2 regions of the Gryllotalpicola daejeonensis genome follow, and region 2 is predicted to be linked to the other one. Evidence: predicted binding sites of a transcription regulator. Region 2 holds the regulator's gene; the other holds the start of a gene.
The links. Region 2 encodes LexA, which represses DNA repair genes until DNA is damaged. Its sites were predicted from a motif close to TCGAACANNTGTTCGA; they were not measured.

Region 1: the regulator LexA is predicted to act here: its motif matches at 4,458-4,473, upstream of ABD736_RS14115 (HNH endonuclease signature motif containing protein).

Annotation. Positions count from the first base shown of each region.
Region 1 is NZ_BAABBV010000002.1:242,754-251,409, forward strand. It holds gene ABD736_RS14100 (ABC transporter substrate-binding protein) at 1-29, opposite strand, end outside; gene ABD736_RS14105 (alpha/beta fold hydrolase) at 191-1,075, opposite strand; gene ABD736_RS14110 (amidase) at 1,285-2,787, opposite strand; gene ABD736_RS14115 (HNH endonuclease signature motif containing protein) at 2,967-4,445, opposite strand; gene ABD736_RS14120 (CGNR zinc finger domain-containing protein) at 4,572-5,165, opposite strand; gene ABD736_RS14125 (DMT family transporter) at 5,219-6,127, shown strand; gene ABD736_RS14130 (SDR family NAD(P)-dependent oxidoreductase) at 6,096-6,695, opposite strand; gene ABD736_RS14135 (hypothetical protein) at 6,620-6,781, opposite strand; gene ABD736_RS14140 (helix-turn-helix transcriptional regulator) at 6,883-7,806, shown strand; gene ABD736_RS14145 (VOC family protein) at 7,745-8,161, opposite strand; gene ABD736_RS14150 (helix-turn-helix transcriptional regulator) at 8,262-8,656, shown strand, end outside.
Region 2 is NZ_BAABBV010000002.1:18,052-26,707, forward strand. It holds gene ABD736_RS12955 (hypothetical protein) at 1-64, shown strand, start outside; gene ABD736_RS12960 (SseB family protein) at 86-910, opposite strand; gene priA (bifunctional 1-(5-phosphoribosyl)-5-((5-phosphoribosylamino)methylideneamino)imidazole-4-carboxamide isomerase/phosphoribosylanthranilate isomerase PriA) at 894-1,640, opposite strand; gene hisH (imidazole glycerol phosphate synthase subunit HisH) at 1,703-2,353, opposite strand; gene hisB (imidazoleglycerol-phosphate dehydratase HisB) at 2,350-2,958, opposite strand; gene ABD736_RS12980 (histidinol-phosphate transaminase) at 2,963-4,087, opposite strand; gene ABD736_RS12985 (LysM peptidoglycan-binding domain-containing protein) at 4,129-4,539, opposite strand; gene lexA (transcriptional repressor LexA) at 4,768-5,469, shown strand; gene ABD736_RS12995 (methylenetetrahydrofolate reductase) at 5,491-6,483, opposite strand; gene hflX (GTPase HflX) at 6,480-8,030, opposite strand; gene ABD736_RS13005 (class I SAM-dependent methyltransferase) at 8,076-8,656, shown strand, end outside.

The DNA of each region.
Region 1 (8,656 bases), 220 kb from region 2:
CCGGCGACGAGGTACTTCGTGGGGCGCATGGTCTGCTTTCTATGACGAAGAAGTCGGGTGATGCGGGTCGGCTCTTCCGACGCTAGGCGGCGCGCGGCGCGAGCGCACAGCGCCGCGTAACACACGTACAAACGGTGCCATATGTAGGGCAAGGGATGCTGCGCGGCGGTGCGGCGACAGAAGACGCCGGCTACGACTCGCTGAGGGATCCGCCGATGGCGGCAGCCAGTGCGGCCGGCTGCTGCTCCTGAACGTTGTGGCCGGCGTCCAGCTCGACGGTCGTCGCGCGCGGCACGCGCGTGCGGAACTCCGCGATGCGGTCTGCCGAGAGGAAGCCGTGCGTGCCATGCACGAGCAGCACGGGAAAGTCGCCGTTCTCGAGCGGGGACCACAGCGCGCTGAAGTCCACCTCGGGGCGGGCCCCGGCGGGCGGCGCAGCGAGATGGTGTTTGAACACTACGGAGCCGTCTTCGCGCACCCGGGTGTTGAGCACCACGCCGCGCTCGAGCTTGCGCCGGTCGCTGCCGATGCCGGCCGCGAGTGCCGCTTCGACGATCTCGTCACGCGACGAGAACACGAGCGGGCCGGCGAGGAAGTCCTTCACCTGCGCAGCATCGCCTGCCGTCAGACCGGGAGTGATGTCGACCAGCACCAGTGCCCGCACGAGCTCGGGCCGCTGCGCCGCGAGGGCCACTGCGGTGACACCCCCGAGCGACTGCCCGACCACTGTCTGCGCGCGCCCCTCGGCCCAGTCGTCGATCGCGGCTGCCACGGCCCCGGCGTTGGTCGCCGCCGAGTAGTCGAAGTCGTCCCGCCACGCGGATTCCCCGTGCCCGGGCAGGTCGAGCGCGAGCGCCGCGCGCCCCAGGGCGAGCAGGGTGGCGTCCCAGGTGTGTGCGTTCAGCCCCGCGCCGTGCACGAAGGTGAGGTCGGGTGCGTCGCCCCAGAGCAGCGTGCTGACGCGTCCGCCGGGTGAATCGGTCTCGACCCGTCGCACGGGCAGTCGGGCGCCGGTGGCGCCGACTTCGCGTGCCTCCTCGTCGAGGTAGCCGAATTCGTCGAGCACCTGGGTCACGTGCGTTCCTTCCCGTTCAGATGCGGATGCTGGTCCGGATGCCGCCACTGTAGGCACGCGCCGAGGTCACGGCTGCGCTCGTTACGCCGCTTTACTCGTCGTGCGCCGCAGCACCTCGGACGCTCGCGCTCGGCCACGCCCTCTTGCCGCCCCCGCACTCGTTGCCGCGCCCGCACTCGCGAACCCGGTGCAGCTCTGGCCTCGCCCGCTCACCACAGCGGCGGTCTTCTGAACCGCCAGCGGATCACCCGCTCGAGCTGCGCGCTCAGGGCGAGCAGCGTGCGCTCGCCACCAGGTCGGCCGATCAGCTGCACGCCCATCGGCAGGCCGGCTGGGGCATCCGGCGTCGCCTCTGTCTGATAGACGGGCACCGTGATCGCGGGCAGCCCGGCCACGTTCACCATCGACGTGAAGGGCGTATAGCGGCACTGCTGCTCGAAGTTCAGCTCGGGGTCGAGCCGGTCGTACCAGCCGTTCGGCCGAGGAGTCATCGCAACCGCCGGCGTCAGCACCGCATCGAAGCCGGCGAACCGCGTGATGACGTCGCGCTCGAAGCGGCGCAGCACCCGAAGGGATTCCATGACGCGGCCGGCGGGCAGCGCGCGCCCCTGTTCGACGAGCCATTGGGTCAGCGGGTCGGCGAGCGGCAACTGTTCGTCAGTGAGCGGCAGCGTTGCCGCGCCGCCCTGCCAGATGTCGCGGAATGCGGGAGCGTAGCCGGAGTCGAGCGGCAGTGCGGTCTCTTCAATGCCGTGTCCGAGCCTGTCGAGAGCGGCGACGGCGACGTCAAGGGCGGCGGATGCCTCGGGCGAGAGCTCGATCGGGCCGTACTCGGCGTCCCACGCGGAGCTCGTCATGACCCCGATCTGGAAGCGCTTCGTGCCGTCGTCGAGCTCGCCGCGCACGGCCGCCGAGAGGAACGGCCCGTCGCCGCCGGGTGCTCTGACCGCGTAGCGGTGGTCGATCGAGCCGTCAGAGCGCCGAGCGACCAGGCCTTCCAGCAGCAACGCGGCATCGGCGGTGGTCCGCGCGATCGGTCCGGTGACGATCAGTCCTTCGGGGGTTCCGAGCCCGCTGCCGTCGGGAACGAGCCCGCGCCCGGGCTTCAGGCCGACGAGTCCGCAGGCTGCGGCGGGGATGCGGATTGAGCCCCCGCCGTCGGTCCCCGGCGCGAACGGCAGCAGTCCGGCGGCGACAGCGGCCGCCGCTCCCCCGCTTGAGCCGCCGGCGTTGCGACTCAGGTCCCACGGGGTTCGCGCCGGGGGCCCGACGAGCGACTCGGTGTAGCTCGGCAGCCCGAACTCGGGCACTGAGGTCTTGCCGAGGCTGATGCCACCCGCGGCGTCGAGCTGGGCTACCTGGTCGTCGTCCGTGTCAGGGATGAATCCGGTCATCGCTCGCGACCCGAAGCCGGTCGGTACGCCGGCGCGGTTCCAGAGGTCCTTGTCGGCGAAGGGCAGTCCCCACAGCGGGACCGATTTCGGGACAGACGTCTCGACGTACCGTGCTCGTTCGAGTGCCGCGTCACCGGTGACGGTCACAAGCGCGCCGAGGGTGTCATTCATCGCTTCGATGCGCTCGAGATACGCCTCGGTCAGCTCGACCGGGCTGATCTGCCCGTTCTGCAGCAGCTGCCACTGTTCGAGCGCCGTGTATTCGTGCAGATCAGCGAAGTCGTCTGCGTCATCCACGGCACTCGTCACGTCGCTCACTCCCCCACTCTGGCACCGCCAGCCCCCTTGAACGTTCTCGATGACCCTGTGATCGGGCCAAGGGTCCGACTACTCCCGGGAGGCGTTCCAATCGCCCGCACCGTCTTCTCGCCACGCACCGTCTTCTTGCCACGCACCGTCTCCGCAATCGAGGCGCTGAAAGCCGCCGAGGCATCGGCCTATCGACCGGGTGGCTCTCCAGATGGTGCTCCTAGTGCTCCTGGCGCTCCCGGTGGCGCTCCCGGTGGCGTTCCGGGTGGTGCCGCCGCTGCGGGCGGTATCCCTGGTGGCGCTCCGGGTGGTGCTGCGGGTGGTGCTCCGGCGTGCTGTTTGAGCCTGGCGGCTTGTCCGTTTCCGGCGGTTGTCCAGTCGATGACCCGCCCGCCGTGGGCGTAACGCACCTCGGGAGTGCCGTTGATGATCCGGACCTGCCAGGGGCCGGTGTCGATTTCGTGGTGATGGAACCAGCACAGGAGCACCCCGTTGTCGAGGTCGGTGTTGCCGCCGTTCTTGTAGCTGATGACGTGGTGGACCTCGCACCACTGCGCCGGGACCGTGCACCCCGGGATCAGACAGGTGCCGCCGTCCCGCAGGGCGATCGCGCGCCTTTGGCGGCGGGTGAATCCGCGCACGCTGCGCCCGAGCCGCAGGACTTCGCCGTCGTCGCCGAAGATCACCGTCTGGATCCCGCCCGTGCACGCGGCCTGCTCGGCCTCAGCGACGGGGACGGGTTCGGGGGTGCCGGCGTAGAACGCCAGCCCCTCACCCGAGTGCAGTTCTTTGGCGGTGGTGGAGATCCACACGGTGGGGTGGTCCCCGTCCATGTCCGGCACCTCGGCCGAGCGCGCCTGGGAGGCGAACACGTCCCGCAGCAGATCGGCGTTCACCTGCCCGCGGGTGCGCCCATCAGCAGGTGCCCGCCCATCACCCGGCGTCAGCTCGTCGGACGGCTGGAAGGTGACCGTCTTCTTCCCTTTCGGGTTCCCGAACGCGTCCAGCACTCCCCGGATGACGGCGGCGTGCCCGGCTGGCAGCAGGCCGGACACCTTCGCCACCCCATCCACCGTGGGGCTGATCCAGAAGAACCGCTCCGCCATCGCCTTCGCCGCCTGGTCTTCGACGACCCGAACGTCCAACAGCGCGGCCTTCTCCGCCGCCTTAGCTTTCACCTCATCCGCCCCGGCCGTGGTCGCGAGCTCCACGAGCTCCACCTCCACCAGCGAGAGTTCAGCGGCATCCGCACGGCCGAGATCCTTCCCGGCGGCCTTCTGCAGCTCCGAGCTGATCGCCGCGGCCGCCTCCCGGCCGATCCGCCCGTCTAGAACCGCCTGCTCGACCGCGGGCAGCTTCTTGAGCTCGGTCACCTGCGCGACGAGCTTCGCGGCTTCCTTGCCCGAGCTCTTCGTCAACCCCTGGATCGCCCCGGCGGCGGTCTTGAACCCCAGACGCCTCGCCAGGGAGTCCGGCGACTCGGGGTCCGAGCGGTGCTGCACCTCCCCGGCCACCGCGAGCTCCACCGCATCCAGGTGACGGTGCACCGCGGCAAGATCCTCCGCCAGCCGCACCAACTGCCCATCCGTCAAAGCCGACGGGTCAACAGGCAGCACGCCCGCCAGGCGCGCAAGCGCCCCGCACGCGGCAGACCCGACCTTCGACATGCTCCGAGTCTACCGAACACAACTTCGAATTGGAAGACGCAGTTACGAATACTTATTCACATGCGCCCGAGCACGCCGACTTCTCCACAAGCCCGCCCGGCACACGCATCCGCCCGCAGAATCACGCTAAACCGAGCCACCGACACCCTCGCCGTCAGTCACCCGCGCCCGGTGCGCCCGCACCCGCAGCCGATTCCCGCACGACTGATCGGTGCACCACCGCCGGCGCCCGGTCGGGTCGAAGAAGATTCCGGCACAGGTGTCATCCCCGCACGCGCGCAGCTGCGCGCGGCGCGGCCCGGTCAGGTCCTCGACGGCGGCCCGAGTCAGCCGCGCAAGTGCCTCTTGCGCAGTCGCAGGCCGGCGCACCAGCAGACCGTCGGCGCCTCGCGCGACGCGCAGCCCCGAGTCAGCCGCCAGCGCATCCCCGATGACCCGCACGTCCCCAGCGCCAACCGCCGCGACGCCAGCACGAGCACCCGCACCGCCCACCACAGCCACCGCGACCCGATGCAGCGCCTCGCGCACCTGCGCGAAGCGCTCCACATCCGCAGCCCCGACGGCGCGAGCAGGCGCGAGACCATTCGCCGCGAGCCACTCGCCAAGGGCGGCGGCGCTCGAAATGCGGTCGCGATGCCGATCGGCAGTCCGATAGCGCCCCTCGCGCGTCGAGAGCAGGTCGAGCCAGGCGGCGCCGTTGCCGCTGCGGAACGTCGTCATGGCATCAGCGTAACGCTTTGACGCATTACGAAGCCCGTGCCACTCTGTAACACGTGAAAGCATTACGCGTCGACGCGCTCGGCATCACGTTCATCCTGGTCTGGGCGAGCGGCTACGTGGTGGGCAAGCTCGCGACGGACGTGATGCCGCCCCTCACCGTGATGCTCTGGCGCTTCGTGCTCGCGCTCGCGGCACTTGCTGCGATCGCCGCCATCCGCCGCGAAGCATGGCCGAGCGGCCGCGAGCTGTGGGGCCTCGCCGGTATCGGCATCCTCATGTTCGCCCTGCAGTTCGGCGGCCTCTACACCGCCCTCGCCGAGGGCATGCCTGCCGGCACCGTCGCCCTGATCGCCTGCTCGTCGCCGCTGCTGATCGCCGCCGCCAATGCCGCTCTCCGCTGGGAGCGACTGTCGCCCGCCCGCTGGCTCGGCATCATCCTCGGCGTCATCGGCGTGGTCATCACCCTCTCCGATCGGGTCGGCCGACCGCCGAGCAGCACCGCGCTGCTCTGGACGCTGCTCGGGCTTGTCGGCCTGGCATCCGGCACCATGCTGCAAGCCCGCCTGCGGCCGACGAGCGGCCCGACCGCACAGGGCACGGTCGAAGTCGCGGCCGCCACGATCGTCATGGCCGCCTGGGCGCCCTGGAACGGCAGCCTCGCGATCCCCCTCACCGCCCAGGCACTCAGCAGCTACCTCTGGCTCGCCATCGGCGGAAGCGTGATCGCGCCGCTCATGCTCTTCGCCCTCATCCGCCGCCGCGGTGCCACCGGTGCGAGCACCCTGCTGCTCGTCGTGCCGGCTGTGACTGCGATCGCGTCGTGGCCGGTGTTCGGCACCCCGATCGGCCCACTGACGATCATCGGCCTCGCTGTCGCCGGCCTCGGCCTCTGGCTCGCTCAAAGACGCGCAGCGCCTCGCCCGCTCCTCGTCACCACGGCACCGTCCCGTTCCGATCGGTGAAGGTCCCGGTCGGCGCCGCGCCCCCGAGCAGCGCAAGCCGCACGACGGCATCCGTGCCCTCCTGAACCGTCTGCGTACCCGTCCGTCCGTTGAGATCGGTCGCCGTGTAGCCAGGGTCCACGGCATTGAAGCGGATGCCTGGCAGGCCATTCGCGTACTGAATGGTCACCATCGTCACCGCGCTCTTCGACGAGCAATAGGCCACGCTGCCGAAGCGCGCCCACTCGGTCTCGGTCATCGCGGCGAAAGACCCCATGCCGCTTGACACGTTGATCACCGACGGCGCCTCGGCCGCCTTCAGCAGCGGCAGGAACGCGTGTGTCACGCGCACCACGCCGAACACGTTCGTCTCGTAGAGGCGCCGTAGGTCGTCGGCCGTCACCTCCTCCGCAGCGGCGCGGCCGCCGATTCCCGCGTTGTTGATGAGGATGTCGAGGCGGCCGACCCGCTCACCGACAACCGAGACCGCCGCACCGACTGACGCGTCATCTGTCACGTCGAGCTGCACGAAGCGCGCACCGAGCGCCGCGGCCGCCGCCTGCCCGCGCTCTGGGTCACGCGCCCCGATCCAGACGTCCTGCCGGCCTCGAGCAGTCGACGGGCGGTTTCGTAGCCGAGGCCCTTGTTTCCCCCGGTGATGAGTGTGATGGTCATATCTCGATGCTCGGCGCGCCGCGCGCGGCACCACAGGCACGCCTGATCGGTAGGACTGCCGGTACTACCCGGGCGATCGCCGGGGATGCCAGGATGCCGTCATGCCGCACGCGAGTGGAGCCGAGCGCCAGCGCACCTCGGGCTCACCGGCCAAGTCCGAGCTCGCGGCCGCGCTGCGCTCATGGCGCGAGCGCGTCACGCCGGCGCAGGCCGGGCTGCCGTCGGGCGGCGACCGCCGCGTTCCCGGACTGCGCCGTGAAGAGCTCGCGCTGCTCGTCGGGATCTCGGTCGACTACCTCGTGAGGCTCGAGCAGGGCCGCGCCACCGCGCCGTCGGCGCAAGTGCTCGGTGCCTTCTCTCGCGCCCTGAAGCTCGAGCCGAACGAGCGCGAACTGCTGTTTCGACTCGCCGGCCTCGTGCCGCCGCCCGCCGGGTCGGTGCCACGCGTTGTGCCCCGCGGCGTGCAGCTCATGATCGACCGCATGTCGGACACACCACTCGCCGTCTTCAGCGCCGCGTGGGACACCGTGCAATGGAACCCACTGTGGGAGGAACTGCTCGGGAACCCCGGCGATCTCGACAACCGCGCGCGCAACCTGATCTGGCGCCATTTCGCCGACCCCGCAAGCTCGCGGGTCGATCGTGAGCCTGACGAGAATGACACTTTCGAGCGCGAGATGGTCGCCGACCTGCGCCGCGCCGCCGAGCGCTACCCCGACGACCGCGGCGTCGCCGAGCTCATCGCGGCTCTCCGCCAAGAGAATGCGCACTTCGCCGAGCTCTGGACCCACTACGACGCGGTACAGAGCTCGACCGCCCGCAAGACCGTCGTGCACCCTCGGCTCGGCCCGATCACCCTCGACTGCGACGTGCTCACCATCGACGGGCACGACCTGCGCATCGTGCTCTATTCGGCGGCTCCCGGCACCCGCGGCGCCGAGCTGCTCGACCAGCTGCGCGCGATCAGCTCGCGGCGTACGGCCGATCGCGGAAGCGCTCCACCGCCTCTGCCGTCTCTGGCTTGAAGAGACCCACGAGGTTGCCGTCCGGATCACGCAGGAAGAACACACGATTGCCCCACGGCATCACCGCGGGCTCTGTGACGATCTCGACGCCGGCCGCCGAGAGCCGCTGATACTCCGCGTCGACGTCGTCGACCAGGAACTCGAAAATGGCCGAGCGGTTCGCCGCCGCCTCAGCCGCTCCCGGCGCGAAGACGGGCACCATGCTGACGTCGCCGATCGCGAAGGTCGCAGTCGCGGTGATCAGCTCGGCGAAGACCGGGGCGGGGCGTATCGCGGCGACCCCGGTGACGAGCTCGTAGAAGTCGGCCAGGCGCGCAACGTCGGCCGTGACAACGCGGGTGGAGACGAATTTCATGACGGATTCCTTTCCTGTCGGCGCCCTCGTTGAAGCGCCTCGTGCCCGACGCTAGGAGCAATAGCGGGCAGCATCCGCCCGGTTATGAAAAGATGCGCGCATGACCCGCCCGACCGCGCGCGTGCTCGCCCTGCTCGAGCTGCTGCAGCGCGGCGGAACTCACACGGCGGCGCAGCTCGCCGCCGAGCTCGCGGTCGACGAGCGCACGGTGCGTCGCTACGTCGAGCACCTGGTCGAGCTCGAGATTCCGGTGCAGAGCGCGCGGGGACGCTATGGCGGCTACCGGCTGGCGCCGGGCGAGCGGATGCCTCCCCTGATGCTCACCGACGACGAGGCACTTGCCGTCATGCTCGGCCTCGTCGCGGCCCGGCGCAGCGGCCTGGTCACCGCGGCGAGCGCGGCCGAATCCGCCGGTGCGAAGGTGCGCGCCTCGTTGCCGACGCACAGCGCCCGCCGTCTCGAGGCTGTGCTCGAGGGTGCTGCGTTCACAGCATC
Region 2 (8,656 bases):
TCCGACCGCCTCGGCGACGCCGACCGCCCCGCCTTCGTCGGGCGGCAGGCACGGCTCGCACTAAGGCTCAGTCGCGCTCGCGCCGTCAGGCCCGAACCAGCTGAAGGGCGAGCGAATCGACGCTCGTCGCGATCGCCGGCGAGGCCGCCCAGCGAGACGACAGCCGCGAGGTCAGCGCCTGCAGCGCCGCCTGATCGAGCCCGTCACGCAGCCGCAGCCGGATCGCCAGCTCCGCCGCCCGCATCCGGTGCTGCGGGTCGCCGGGGATGAGCTCGAGGCCCAGAACGTCGGGCTCATCGGCTCGGGAGCGCTCGAACGCCGCGCGCACGGCCGGGTCGCGCTCCGGCGACCGCCACGGTTCGCCTTGGGCGAGGGCGAAGACGGCGGGCCGACGCAGCACGAACTCGGTCGGGCTCGCCGGGTCGATGACGATCAACTCCGTCTGCTCGCTCACCGCGGCGAGAGCGACGCGGGGACCGGCCGCGGGGACGGGCCGTGCCTGGGGATCCCAGGCCGCGAGCGTCTGCACCGAGGTGAAGGCAGGCAGGACCTTGCGGCCGTCGGGCCCTGCGACCGTGACGATCGAGAGCTCCTGCGTCTTGTCGACCAGGTGACCGTCGGCCGCGACGCCGACCTCGCCCGCGTGGGCGAGCAGCGGGATGAGCACGCGTGCGGAGCGGAATGCCTCGACGACGTCTTCCGGGCGGGCTGTGCCGGCGGCGAATCCGTTCAGCGCATGGAGAAGCGCGGGATCTGCAGAGCCGTCATCGGCCGCCGCCGGATTCGGCGTGAAGCTGCGGCCGGCCCACGGCTGGCCCGCGGAATCCGTCGGCGCCGGATCGTTGCGGCCACCGTGGTGGCCATGGTGGCCGTCGCCGACGCCGTTGTGCGACTCAGGCGCCGGCGACACCGAGCGCCTCGGTCAGCGTGAAGCGGCCCGAATAGAGGGCCTTGCCGACGATCGCCCCCTCGATGCCGTTCGGCACCAGTGCGCGCAGCGCCGCGATGTCGTCGAGACTCGAGATGCCGCCCGAGGCCACGACCGGCTTGTCGGTCTTCGCCGCGAGCTCGGTGAGCAGCTCGACGTTGGGGCCGCGCAGCGTGCCGTCTTTGGTGACGTCGGTGACGACGTAGCGGCGGCAGCCGGCATCCTCGAGGCGCGAGAGCACCTCCCACACATCGCCGCCCTCGCGGGTCCAGCCGCGTGCGGCGAGGGTCGTGCCGCGCACGTCGAGGCCGACAGCGATCGCCTCGCCGAACTTCCCGATGACGGCGTCGGCCCAGTCGGGGTTCTCGAGGGCGGCCGTTCCGAGGTTCACGCGCGTCGCGCCGAGTTCGAGGGCATGCTCGAGCGACGCGTCGTCGCGGATGCCGCCCGAGAGCTCGATCTTCACGCCCTGCACCTCGCGCAGCACGTCGCGCATGACCGACCGGTTCTCACCTCGGCCGAATGCCGCGTCGAGGTCGACCAGGTGGATCCATTCCGCGCCCTGTTGCGCCCAGTCGAGCGCCGCGTCGATGGGGCTGCCGTAGCTGGTCTCGCTGCCGGCCTCGCCCTGGGTCAGGCGCACGGCCTGACCGCCCGCGACGTCGACTGCGGGCAGAAGGACGAGCTTGGGCGAGGTGGTGGCGTCAGTCATTCGGGTCTCTCTTGTGATGCGTGTGGATCGTTGGGGGCGCGAGCCGGCCGCCGGTGCGCTGATTACTTGCGCAGCGAGTTCACCCAGTTGGTGAGCAGACGGATGCCTGCCTGCCCGGACTTCTCGGGGTGGAACTGCGTGGCGCTGAGCGGCCCGTTCTCGACGGCGGCGATGAACCGCGCGCCGTGCTCGGCCCAGGTGACGCGCGGGGCCGGGAAGGGCGGCTGCGTCTCGAGCCGCCAGTCCTGGGCGGCGTAGGAGTGCACGAAGTAGAACCGCTCCCCCTCGAGCCCATCGAAGAGCACCGAGCCCTCTGGTGCCTCTACCTCGTTCCAGCCGATGTGCGGAAGGACCGGCGCATCGAGTTCGGTGACGTCGCCGGGCCACTCCCCCAGTCCGTCGGTCTCGACGCCGCGCTCGTCGCCATGCTCGAACATGACCTGCATGCCGACGCAGATGCCGAGTACGGGGCGGCCACCCGCCAGCCTGCGCTCGATCAGCTCGTCGCCGCGCACCGACTTGAGCTGGTCGACGACGGCGCGGAAGGCACCGACGCCGGGGACCAGCAGCCCGTCGGCATCCATCACGGCCTGGCGGTCGCGCGTGATCGTGACCGCTGCACCCGCCGCCTCGAGCGCTTTGGCCGCCGAGTGGACGTTGCCGCTGCCGTAGTCGAGGATCACGACCGTGGGGCGCGATGGCGCGTCGGTCACAGGGCGCCCTTGGTGGATGGGATGCCGCTGACCGCGGCGTCGAAGGCCTTCGCCTGGCGGAAAGCGCGGGCGAATGCCTTGAACTCGGCTTCAGCGATGTGGTGCGGGTCACGCCCGTCGAGCACGCGCACGTGCACCGTGAGAGCCGCGTTGAAAGCGATCGCCTCGAAGACGTGCCTGACCATCGAGCCCGTGAAGTGGCCGCCGATGAGGTGCAGCTCGAACCCGGCGGGCTCGCCGGAGTGGACGAGGTAGGGCCGGCCGGAGATGTCGACGACCGCCTGCACGAGCGCATCATCGAGCGGCACGAGCGCGTCGCCGAACCGGCTGATGCCGCTCTTGTCGCCGAGCGCCTGGCGGATCGCCTGACCGAGGACGATGCCGGTGTCTTCGGCGGTGTGGTGGACGTCGATGTGGGTGTCGCCGGTCGCGCGAACGGTGAGGTCGGTGAGCGAGTGCTTGGCGAAGGCCGTGAGCAGGTGGTCGTAGAACGGCACAGCGCTCTGGATGTCGCTGCGCCCGGTGCCATCGAGGTCGAGGCTCAGCTCGATGCGCGACTCACTGGTCTCTCGCGTGATGGAGGCGGTGCGGGGGCCTGCGGTCATGCGCTCAGCCTACTGGGGCGCGCTCGGATGTTTCCGCGAGCGGGCTGCCGTGACGCTCGACGTAGCGAGCCATCGCGTCGAGGAACTCGCTCGTCTCAGACTCGGTTCCCGCGGAGACGCGGAGGCTGTTCGGGATGCCCATCTCACGGATGATGATGCCCTCCGCCAGCAGCTCGTCGAACACCTCGCGCGGGTTGGCGACGCGATCGAAGAGGACGAAGTTGGACCACGTGCGGTAGGGGTGGAACCCGAGCGCCGTCAACTCGGTGACGATGCGGTCGCGCTGCACCTTGATCTCGTCGACCATCGCGAGCATCTCGCGCGCGTGGGCGAGCGCCCCAAGCGCCGCCGCCTGCGTCAGCGCGGACAGGTGGTACGGCAGCCGGACGAGGCGGAGCGCGTCGGCGATGGCGGGGTCTGCCGCGAGGTACCCGAGTCGGACGCCCGCGAAGGCGAACGCCTTGCTCATCGTTCGCGAGACGACGAGGCGCTCACGACCAGGCAGCAGCGTGAGCGCACTCGGCTCACCGGCCGGGAAGAACTCGGCATATGCCTCGTCGACGATCACGATGCCGGGCGCCACCTCGTAGACCGCCTCGACGACGTCGAGAGACAGAGGCGTGCCCGTGGGGTTGTTCGGCGAGCACAGGATCACCACGTCAGGCTGAGTGCGGCGCACCCAGTCGGCGGCTCGCTCAGCCGACAGCTCATAATCGGCGTCTCGGTCGCCCGCGACCCACTCGGTGCCGGTGCCGGAGGCAAGCAGCGGATACATCGAGTATGTCGGCGCGAAGCCGAGCACAGTGCGGCCCGGGCCACCGAACACCTGGAGCAGCTGCTGCAGGATCTCGTTCGAACCATTCGCCGCCCAGAGGTTGTCGCGCGTCAGGCCGTGGCCCAGATAGCCGGCCAGCGCGTCGCGCAGCTCGACGAACTCGCGGTCGGGGTAGCGATTCGCGCCGCTCACAGCCTTCGCGAGCCGCTCGAGCACGTCGGCCTGCACGTCGTCGGGGATGGGGTGAGTGTTCTCGTTGACGTTCAGCTCGACCCTGACATGCTTCTGCGGCGCGCCATACGGCTCACGGCCGCGCAGGTCGTCACGGATCGGGAGGTCTGAGAGAGACGTCACGCCTCTATCGTAGGCGGCGCCTTGACAGGCCTCCGCTTGAGCTACCTCGCGTACTGCGCGGGGATCGCGAGCGATTCGCCGGGCGTCACGACGGTGCTCTGCAGCCCGTTCATGTCAACGATTGCGTCGATCACTTCACGCGGGTCGGCGTGAGGGGCGACACGCTCGGCGATCTGCCACAGCGACTCACCTTGCGCGACAGTGACGTGCTCGACGCTGCCGTGTGCGGTCGCCGCCGACGGCGCCTGCGCGGACGCGGCCCCGGTGCTGACGCCGAACCAGAGCGCGGCGGCCAGCAGAGGCGCCGACGCCAGCGCGACCAGCGCGAGCCTGCCGCGCCGGGTCACACGGAGTCGCGAGCGAACCGCCGGGCCGGGATGCGCCGGCGTGCCGACGGGCCGTCGCACGTTGAACGCTGCCCTCGCGGACGTGTGAACAGTGAAGCTGCTCATCTCAACCCTCAACCTTCGTCACCTGGTTCGGAACGCCTGTTCGATATTTCGGACGCTTACGAACCTATCTTCGATCTAAACTTGATGCAAGCCCCGCATGATTCACGAACTTATCCACCGGTTTCGGCGACTCGCTCGAACAAATCCCCTACACAGAGGGGGTTTGTCGCTAGTGTGTGGCTCACTGGTGGAAATGCAACCAGCGACCACTGACATTGGGGATTTGACGTGACCACAGATGCCGTCAGCGCCGACACCGGCGCTGCACCGAAGCGCCGTACCCGCCGCCGCAAGAACCTCAGCGACAAGCAGCTCGCGATCCTCGACGTGATCAAGAAGTCGCTCGCCGCGCGCGGCTACCCGCCGAGCATGCGCGAGATCGGCGACGCGGTCGGTCTCGCCTCACTGTCGAGCGTGACGCACCAGCTCAACCAGCTCGAGCTCTCCGGCTACCTGCGCCGCGACCCGAATCGGCCACGCGCGCTCGAGATCCTCATCGACCCTCCGTCACCGGCCGAGCAGACCGACGACTTCGAGACCAAGGCGCCCGTCGGCGACGCGATGCTCGTTCCCCTCGTCGGGCGCATCGCCGCAGGCATCCCCATCACCGCCGACCAGCAGGTGGAAGAGGTGTTCCCCCTCCCCCGCCGCCTCGTCGGCAACGGCGACCTGTTCATGCTCAAGGTCGCCGGCGAATCGATGATCGACGCCGCGATCTGCGACGGCGACTGGGTGGTCGTGCGCCAGCAGCAGGACGCCGTGAACGGCGAGATCGTGGCCGCGATGCTCGAGGGCGAGGCCACGGTGAAGGTGTTCCGTCAGCGTGACGGCCACACCTGGCTGCTGCCGCGCAACTCGGCCTTCGAGCCGATCGTGGGCGACGAGGCGGTCATCCTCGGCAAGGTCGTCGCCGTTCTGCGCGCGGTCTGACGCTCAAGCACGTCGGGGGGCCTACGAGGCGGGCTCCCCGACGATGGCCTGCGCCTCGCTCGTGAACTCGGGCGCGATCAACTGCGCATAGCGCGCGTCGTCGATGAGGCCGACGCGCGCAAGCACGGCGAGGGGTACCTCGTGCATGTTCCGCGTGTACAGATGGATGCCTGGCGCCCCGCCTTCGATGAGGCGCTCGGTGAGCTTCGCGGCGAAGTCGATGCCGATCTCGCGCCGACCGGCCTCGGTCGGCTCGACCTCGAGCGCCACGGCGAAGTCGGCCGGTGCTTGCTCGCCCGAGAGCTCGAGATTGCGCGCCAGTCCCGCCGGTGTCGTCACGGGCGTGATCGCGGGCAGGATCGGCAGCTCGACACCGGCGGCGCGCGCGGCGTCGACCATGCGGAAGTAGTCCTCGGCGTGGAAGATCATCTGGCAGATCGCGAGGTTGGCGCCGGCAGCTTGCTTGGCGAGCAGCGTGTCGATGTCCTGCTGCCAGGAGCGGGAGGACGGGTGTCCGTTCGGGAACGCGGCGACGGCGATGGCCGCGCGCTCGCGCCCGTCGCGGTCGACCGTGATTCCCGGCGTGCCCGGAACCGCGACCTCGCGCCACGGCCTGCGCTCGTTCTGGACTGCATGGATCAGCTGGACGAGTTCGGCTGCTGTGCGGATGTCGCCGGGGAAGGCATCCTCAGGTGCGCCGACGGGCAGATCACCGCGGACGGCGAGGAAGCTGTGCACGCCGGCATCCATGAAGGTCCGCACGGTTTCGTGCGCGTGCTGCACCGTCGACCCGACGCAGGTGAGGTGCGCCATGGTCCGCACTCCGGGGTGGTTCTCGATCACGTGCTTCAGCACGTCCAGCGATGCGTCTTGCGACGAACCGCCCGCGCCGTAGGTCACCGAGACGAATTCGGGCCCCGCGGCGACGAGGCGCGCGATGCGGTCGGGCAGCTGCTTCGCGATGTGCTCGGAGCGGGCGGGATGCAGCTCGAACGAGAACGGCACCTTCCTCATGCGCGCGGAGCCGCCTCGAGGCGATACGGCTCGAACGGCGCGACGCGGCTCGGGTCGATGAGCGCCGAGATGCGCGTGCCCTGCTCGGTGTAGCTCTGCGAGGTCACGCGGCCGTGATCGTGGAGCGCCGCGATGATCTCGCCGTGCTCGTAGGGGACGAGCAGCTCGATCGGGACCGAGTGGTCGGGAATCAGGTACGCGATGCGGGCGAGCACCTCGTCGATACCCTCGCCGGTGCGGGCGCTCGCGAAGACGGCGCCGGGCACGAGTCCACGCAGCACGAGGCGGGTGTCGTCATCGATCAGATCGGATTTGTTGAACACCACGAGCTCGGGGATGTCTCGCGCACCCACCTCGCCGATGACGTCGCGCACCGTCTGCAGCTGGCTCGCCGGGTCGGGGTGAGAGGCGTCGACGACGTGCACGATCACGTCGGAGTCCTGAACCTCCTCGAGCGTCGAGCGGAAGGCCTCGACGAGCTGGTGGGGAAGGTTGCGCACGAATCCGACGGTGTCGGCCAGCGTGTACGGTCGGCCGTCGAGTGTCTGCGAGCGGCGCACCGTCGAGTCCAGCGTCGCGAAGAGGGCGTTCTCGACGAGCACTCCCGCACGCGTGATGCGGTTGAGCAGACTCGACTTGCCCGCGTTGGTGTAGCCCGCGATGGCGACCGATGGCACCTCGTTGCGGCGGCGATTCGCGCGCTTGGCGTCACGGGCCGGCTTCATGTCCTTGATCTGACGGCGCAGCTTCGCCATGCGCGAGTGGATGCGGCGGCGATCGAGCTCGATCTTGGTCTCACCGGGGCCGCGGCTCCCCATGCCGTTTCCGGCGCCGCCGACCTGGCCACCGGCCTGACGGCTCATGGACTCGCCCCACCCGCGCAGACGGGGCAGCAGGTACTCGAGCTGCGCGAGCTCGACCTGCGCCTTGCCCTCGCGGCTCTTGGCGTGCTGGCTGAAGATGTCGAGGATCACGGCGGTGCGGTCGATGACCTTCACCTTGACGACGTCTTCGAGCGCACGACGCTGGCTCGGCGCGAGCTCGGTGTCGGCGATCACCGTGTCAGCGCCGAGGTGCGCGACGATCGCGGCGAGCTCTTCCGCCTTGCCGCGGCCGAGGTAGGTGCTGGGGTCGGGGTGCGGACGGCGCTGCAGCAGGCCGTCGAGCACAACCGCCCCGGCCGTCTCTGCCAGCGCCGCGAGCTCGCGCAGCGAGTTCTCTGCATCTTCGAGCGAGCCGCCCGAGTAGACGCCGATCAGAACGACGTTCTCGAGGCGCAGTTGCCGATATTCGACCTCGGTGACGTCTTCGAGCTCGGTCGAGAGTCCGCCCACGCGGCGCAGCGCCGCGCGCTCATCGCGGTCGAACTGCTCGCCGTCGGCGTCGCCGAAGGGTGAGGCATCCGTCGTCGCCTGCAACGCCTGCGCGCGCTGGCCGAACAGGGAATACCCGGCCGCCTTCGAATCGGCGTGCGCGAGAACGCGAGCAACGACGTCGTCGTCGACGCGGCTGTCGTTCTCGGAGGAGGTGGTGTGATCTGAGGTCATATTTGAGGATTAACTCTAGTTCTGTCGGTGCTGTACGTTTCTGACATGTCTTCCGGTGACCACTACTTCAGCGCGTCACCGGGAAGCGACCCGAAGCTGAGGCCTATCGATGTGCGCCTCGCCGGGCGCGACCTCACGGTGACGACCGGCGCCGGGGTGTTCAGCCCCGACCATGTGGACACCGGAACCGCCGTGCTGCTCGGCAACACCCCGGAGCCGCCACCGGGAGGTCATCTGCTCGACCTCGGCTGCGGCTGGGGGCCGATCGCGCTGTCACTCGCGCTCAACTCCCCGCATGCGACGGTGTGGGCCGTCGACGTGAACGAGCGGGCACTCGATCTCGTCAGCCGCAACGCGGCCACCCTCGGACTCACCAACGTCAACGCGGTGCGCCCTGAGGATGTTCCGGCCGACGTGTTTTTCATGACGATCTGGTCGAACCCGCCGATCCGCGTGGGCAAGAACGAGCTGCATAGCCTGCTGCAGACGTGGCTGCCGCGACTCGAGGTCGGGTCGGATGCCTGGCTGGTGGTCGCGCGCAACCTGGGCTCGGACTCGCTGCAGCGGTGGCTCGAGGCGTCGCTGCCGGCGTTCGGCACCACGCGCGCGGCGACCAGCAAGGGCTT